2 regions of the Trinickia sp. NRRL B-1857 genome follow, and region 2 is predicted to be linked to the other one. Evidence: riboswitches for the same ligand, from Rfam matches in the RefSeq annotation. Region 2 holds a riboswitch; the other holds the start of a gene.
What was found. Region 2 has a riboswitch for glycine ahead of AB1286_RS23720 (D-amino acid dehydrogenase). Riboswitches for the same ligand answer to the same signal wherever they lie in the genome.

Region 1 (3,406 bases), on a different contig from region 2:
CGGCAATGTGCAGGCGCAAGTGCGCTACACGCTCGACGACGACGGCGAATTGACGATCGATTATTCGGCGCGTACCGACGCGCCCACGCCGCTTAACCTAACGAGTCACGGCTACTTCAACCTGACGGCGCAAGCGGGAGCCGACATCAAAGGTCACGTGCTCTCGATCGACGCCGATGCTTTCTTCGAGGTCGACCCCACGTTGATTCCGATCCGGCAAGTCGCCGTGGCGGGCAACGCGTTCGACTTTCGCGAGGCGGCGCCGATCGGGGCGCGGCTCGAGTGGCCGCATGAGCAGCTTTCGCTCGCGCGCGGTTTCGATCATTGCTATGTGCTGCGCGAGCCGCAAGGCTTGGGAGAGCGGGCCGTGCGCGAGGTGGCGCGGCTATACGATCCCGCAAGCGGGCGCGAAATGACGGTATCGACCGATCAGCGCGGCTTGCAGTTCTACACGGGCAATTACCTCGAGGGTGTCCCGGGACGTCATGCTCGCACTTATGCGCGCTACGCGGGCCTTTGCCTCGAGGCCGGCGGTTTTCCGAACCAAATCAATATGGCCGATCGCGAGGACGTCATCTCGCGACCCGAAAAACCGTATCGCCAGGTGACGCGGTATCGCGTCGGCGTCCTCGACTGACGGGCCATGCCCCGGCGGCACTGCGGCTACGAGACGCACACATACCGGCAGACTTCATGGTCCGTGCGTACGCCGGGATGCTCGCGCGTGGCCTGCCAAAGCGGCGAGGCGCCGACATTGCCGTCGTGTCCATGATGACCGCGCGCGGCGGCGCGGCGGTGCGCTTGGGCATCGGTCCAACGGGCGAAGTTCAACACGTGGGCTTCGTCGCGCGTGGCGAAGAAATTCGCTGAGATGAGACCGTCGGGCGGCTCGGCATCGCCGTTCAGGGCGAGCGTCACCCTATCGATCCAACTCGCTTGGATGATGGCGCTGGGCTTTTCGAGCGATTGCCGCACCACGACGAGGCATTCTCCGGGGCCGCTGCGCCCGGAACTCCACCCGCCGGCCGGCACGGCCACATCGACCCAGTGTGCGACGGCCTGCGCGGCCAGCGGTTCGATGGCGCGGGCAATGGCGTCGACGACGGTGCGCTCGGCCGCCTCGAAGCGACTGACGCGCCAAGCGGCGACGAAAAGTAGGGCGTTGGCGTCCGTATCTCGGTAGACATCGGCCAGTGTTCCGGTCGGCACGGTGCGGGCATGTTCGATCAACGAGGGCATCGCGCGCTCGAGCGCCTCGCGCGATGCGAAAACGACGCGGCCTGCGGCGAGCAGGCGGATATCCGGGTCAATAGGGTTGAAGCGGTTCGACAGGGGCGACATGAGCTTTTTCCTCCTCCGTTGCATTACGTTACCGCGTCTTGGCGATGCCTGCCGTACACATCGCTCGCTTTCGTTGACCGGCCCTCATTTGACAACCCTGTAACGCTCGCGTAAATTTCGCGCACGCGTCGGGAGAGCGCGCTCGCGGTAGGGTTTTTAGGCCCGCCGGGACGCCGCCGAAGGGGCACACCCACAAACTCTCAGGCAAAAGGACCGACCGCGTCGAAAGACCTGTTCGCACAGGTGTTTTCGCACTCTGGAGAGTGGCGGTAGTTCGTGGCGGCGCACCGGAAAAGACCGGCCCTTGCGCGCCTGAGCAAGCCGCCCACCGAAGGGGCGCGCGTCGAGCGGGATACGGAAATACGTCCCCGCCGGCGCAATCTCTCAGGTACCGAGGACAGAGGGGGCATGCATCGCATTCGTCGCAGGCATTTGAGCCCGCGCGCGTCGACTGGCATGGCCCTTTTTGTTTTCGCGAAACCTATGCGCGCCGAGGCTCCCATGACCGAACTGAAACAGACTCCCCTGAATGCCGCTCACCGTGCGCTGAATGCGCGCATGGTCGATTTCGGCGGCTGGGACATGCCCGTCAATTACGGCTCGCAGATCGACGAACACCACGCCGTGCGTACCGACGCGGGCATGTTCGACGTGTCCCATATGTGTGCGGTCGATGTCGCGGGCGCGCAGGCGCGTGCCTTCTTCGAATGCGCGATCGCCAACAACGTCGGTAAGCTCCAGACGCCGGGCCGTGCCCTGTATTCGTGCATGCTCAACGAAGACGGCGGCGTCATCGACGATTTGATCGTCTACTTTTTCTCCGACGATTTTTTCCGCGTCGTCGTCAATGCCGGCACGGCCGATAAAGATATCGCCTGGTTCAACGCGTTGAACGCCGAGCGCGGCTTCGGCCTGTCGATCACGCCCCGGCGCGATTTGGCGATCGTGGCCGTTCAGGGTCCGAACGCTCGCGCCAAGGTTTGGCAAGTGCTGCCGTCGGTACGCGAAGCGACCGAGCCGCTCAAGCCGTTCAACGCCGCGCGCGTCGACGCGGCGCCCTACGGCGAACTGACCCTGGCGCGCACGGGCTACACCGGTGAGGACGGCTTCGAGATCATCGTGCCGGCCGCCCACGTCGTCGCGCTGTGGCAAGCGCTGGCGGGCGCGGGCGTGCGGCCCTGCGGGCTCGGCGCGCGCGATACGCTTCGCCTCGAAGCCGGCATGAATTTGTATGGCCAAGACATGGACGAAAAGGTCTCGCCGCTCGACGCCGGGCTGGCCTGGACCGTCGACCTGAGCGCGCCGCGCGCGTTCGTCGGCCGCGCCGCGCTGGAGCGCGACGGGGCGCGTCAAGAATTCGTCGGGCTCATCCTACAAAAAGAGAACGGCAAGGCAGGCGGCGTGCTGCGCGCGCATCAGAAAGTCGTGACGCCGCACGGCGACGGCGAAATCACGAGCGGCACGTTCTCGCCGACGATGCAAGAATCGATCGCATTTGCGCGCGTGCCGAAAGGCGTGCGTCCGGGCGATGTCGTGCAAGTCCAAATCCGGGACAAAGCGTTGCCCGCAAGCGTGGTAAAACTGCCGTTCGTGCGAGGCGGCAAGGTGCTCGTCGCCTAAGGGGCGGCCCGCGCGCGAAGCTGAAAACCTTATCGATCCCATTCCAACGCATCCACCCAATCACTAGGAGTCCCAAATGAGCAACGTTCCGGCCGAGCTGAAATACACCGACGAACACGAGTGGATCAGAGCCGAAGCCGACGGCACCGTGGCGGTGGGGATCACCGATCACGCGCAAGCGACGCTCGGCGACATCGTCTTTCTCGAATTGCCCGAAGTCGGCAAGGAAATCAAAGCCGGCGATGCAGTCGGCGTCGTCGAATCGGTCAAAGCCGCATCGGACATCTACGCCCCCGTGACGGGCGAGATCGTTGCCGTCAACGACGAGATCGTCGACTCGCCCGAGGAAGTCAACGGGGACGCCTACGGCAGCTGGCTGTTCAAGGTGAAGCTCGCGGACGCGGCCTCGGTCGATAGCCTGCTCGACGCTGCCGCCTACGAAAAG
Region 2 (3,406 bases):
CGCGTCTGACCGATCCCGAAGTGCTCGAGTGGCGCTTTCCGGTGCGGCTCGACGCGTTTAGCGTCCGGCTCGGAAGCGGCGGCGACGGACGTCATCGCGGCGGCGACGGGACCGAAAGGCGCGTGCGCTTTCTCGAACCCATGACGGCCGTCATGCTCGCCAACCGCCGTCTCGTGCCGCCGTTCGGGTTGAACGGCGGCGCACCCGGCGCGATCGGGGTCAATTGGATCGAACGCAAGGACGGCTCGCGCGAACACTTCGGCGCACGGCATCGGATGCAGGTCGGGCAGGACGACGTCGTCGTCATCCAGACGCCGGGCGGTGGCGGCTACGGCCCGGCTCGGGATTAGCCTCGGACCGGTCAAGCGACGCTGTGCGTGCCGACCTGGCTCACTCGCAAACGCGACGACGCCAGGTCGCCCGCCACGAGATCGGCGACGCTTTCCGCCGTGGCGGCGGAGAGCGTCCACCCTAAGTGTCCATGCCCCGTGTTGTAGAACACGGTACGCCGCCGCCCTCTTCCGACTCTCGGCAGCATGCTCGGCAACATGGGCCGCAGCCCGGCCCATGGAACGACGCGCGCGGTCGACACCTCGGGAAAATGCTCCCGCACCCACCGAACGAGCGGCGCGATTCGATCCGCTCGAATGTCGCGGTTCTCGCCGTTCAATTCGGCCGTACCCGCCACGCGAAACCTGTCGCTGCCGAGGCGACTCGTCACGATCTTCGCGCGGTCGTCGAGCAAGCTGACCCACGGCGCCGCCTCCCGGCTCGCCGGGTCATCGAGCGACACAGTGATCGAATAACCCTTAACCGGGTAGACGTTCACATGATCGCCCACGTGCGCCGCCAATGCGCGACTGCCTATACCTGCGCAAACGACGACGCGATCGAATCGATCCACCTCGCTACGGCCATCGGATTGCAGTGCGATCGAGACTTGGCCTTCACCCGTCTCGTCGATCGATTGCACGGCCGCATCGTAGCGAAATCGAACGCCCAGCCGCTCGCAAGCACGCGCCAACCCGCGCGTGAATTTGTGAATATCCCCCGTCGAGTCGGATTCGGTAAAAAAGCCGCCGTAAAAATCGCCGCGCAGCGTCGGTTCGATCGTACGAATCTCGTCGGGCGTGACGGCCCGGCGCGCCAAGCCGCCGTCGCGCAAGATCGCATTGACCTTCGAAGCGGACTCGAATTCGCCGCGCGTCGCATAGAAATGCAATATCCCGCGTTGCTCGAGATCGAATTCGATCGCTTCGCGCTTAGCGATCGAGAACAAGTGCTCACGGGCGGCGATCGCCAGGCGCACCGTCTCGATCGTGTTGTCGCGGTAACCCGGAATCTGGCGCAAGAATTCGCCGATCCAACTGTATTTGTGCCACGTGGGGCGCGGATTCATCAGCAGCGGCGCGTCGCGCTTGAACATCCAGCGCAGGCCTTTGAGCACGGTCGCGCGGCTATTCCAAACCTCGGCATTGCTGGCGGAGAGTTGCCCGCCGTTCGCGAACGACGTTTCCATCGCGGCATAGCGATGACGTTCGAGCACGGTGACGTGGCAGCCGCGCCGGGCGAGCGCATAGGCGGTAGTGACGCCGGTAATACCGGCGCCGATGACGGCAATTTTTGACATGACATGGTCCAGCGTTCGTTGAGCATCGCCGGCCGATTGCAACCGGCGCCGATGCCCCATCTGTCCATGTACCTGAGAGTTTCGCCCCAGGCGCGACTGCACGGCGCGCGGGGCTCCCCTTCGGTGGGCGCCGAGATGGCGCCGCTCTCCAGATGTTCCTGCTGCGCGGTCCTTTTGCCTGAGAGTTTCCGGGGCGGTTGCTCCGTCGGCGTCGTTCTAGGCGAACGATCTCTTCCATGCAGCTTGGTGGAACGCGCTAAGACTAGCCGCGCTCAAGAAAGTCGGCAAGCGTTTTTTAATCCTTCGTACGCAATGCCGGCTCCACAACGGTCTGACGTGTCACCGTGATCGTATCGAGCACCGAGAGGACGTCGTCTGCGTCGAAGACCTCGCCCAGGCTCACGACGCCCCCCTTCGCCGAACTCTTTCCGCCTAGCAAACCACAGCTTCAGTGGATCGGAGAGCGGATCGCTCGCCCAGGTTATCGCGGCTGTCCGCAAATCAACATCGCCGCCGAATACGCCGACGACAAACATCCGGCGCGCAAAGTTGCCGTCGCTCACAAACGTGAGATGCGGCGACGGTGCGCACAGCAGTGGGCGGGCGCTACATGCACATGGGCCCGCTCAATTTCTGCACGAATTGGCGCAGATGCTCATTCCGAAGAAGGGCCGCAGGTAGAGCCGGTTTGCGCCGCGTGCGCGCCGAAGCGCTGCACGCGGCGTTCGGCGTACCGCGTTAGCGCATTATTTCGACAATGCAACCGCGTCCGCGCCGGCCGGGATGCGCAGCGGGGACGACGGATCGTTCGCGGCACGCCATACGGCCTCGGCGACGTCGACAGAGTGCGTAATCTCGGTCGATTGCTCCCAACGCTTGAAAATGTTCTGCGCCAACTCGGCGTACGGTTCGGGGAATCCATCGCGCATCCGCGGCTGGCCGTTTTCGGCGAAGCGCGTATCGGGCGCGCGCCCGGGCAACACCAAATTCACGCGCACGTTGAACTGCTCGAGTTCGAGCGCAAGCGATTCCGTGAACGCATTGACGGCCGCCTTGCTCGCGGTATAGACGGAGAGCAACGGCAGCGATCTTAGCGTTACGCTCGACGTGACGTTGACGACCACCCCCGCCTTGCGCTGCCTGAATTGCGGCAAGACGGCTTGGGTTACTGCAATCGTTCCGAGCGTGTTCGTGTCGAACACTTCGCGCGTGATCGCCATGGCGGTGCCCTCCAGCGCATTGAGCACGCCGATTCCCGCATTGTTCACGAGAACATCGATGGGGCCTGCCGCCTCCACCGCAAGGCGGATACTCTCGGCGTTCGTCACATCGAGCGGCAGAATGCGCAAATGCTCCGAAGGTGGCAACACGTCCTCGCGCGGCGTTCGCATCGTGGCGATCACCCTCCAATCGCGTGCGAGAAAGTAGCGAGCGATTTCAAGGCCGAAACCGGACGAGCAGCCGGTGATGAAAATGGTCTTCATGAATGAGCGACTCCTGTCGATCGTTAGCGGTATGCAGACGATAGGCTCAAGCGGCCGGATTCGCTACAATCAAACGTCCAGGTTTTATTCGCGAGAGTCCACTCATGGTCGATCCGCTCTCCGAGATCGTTGCACTGCTCCAACCCAGTGCGTCGGTCTCGAAAGTCGTGAACTGCGCGGGCCGCTGGCGCGTCCGCCGCTACCGCGCGCCGGAGCCGCTCTATTGCGTCATTCTCGAAGGGGCCTGCAAGCTGCGCATCGGCGACCAACCTCCGATTGCGCTACAAACGGA

Region 1: another riboswitch for glycine. It lies ahead of gcvT (glycine cleavage system aminomethyltransferase GcvT); the one in region 2 lies ahead of AB1286_RS23720 (D-amino acid dehydrogenase).

What each region holds. Positions count from the first base shown of each region.
Region 1 covers NZ_JBFLUK010000001.1:2,661,978-2,665,383, forward strand. The annotation lists gene AB1286_RS11870 (aldose epimerase family protein) at 1-637, shown strand, start outside; gene AB1286_RS11875 (hypothetical protein) at 664-1,341, opposite strand; glycine riboswitch at 1,461-1,567, shown strand; glycine riboswitch at 1,588-1,752, shown strand; gene gcvT (glycine cleavage system aminomethyltransferase GcvT) at 1,843-2,961, shown strand; gene gcvH (glycine cleavage system protein GcvH) at 3,038-3,406, shown strand, end outside.
Region 2 covers NZ_JBFLUK010000011.1:585,152-588,557, reverse strand. The annotation lists gene AB1286_RS23725 (hydantoinase B/oxoprolinase family protein) at 1-350, shown strand, start outside; gene AB1286_RS23720 (D-amino acid dehydrogenase) at 362-1,690, opposite strand; glycine riboswitch at 1,787-1,877, opposite strand; gene AB1286_RS23715 (SDR family oxidoreductase) at 2,377-3,114, opposite strand; gene AB1286_RS23710 (AraC family transcriptional regulator) at 3,219-3,406, shown strand, end outside.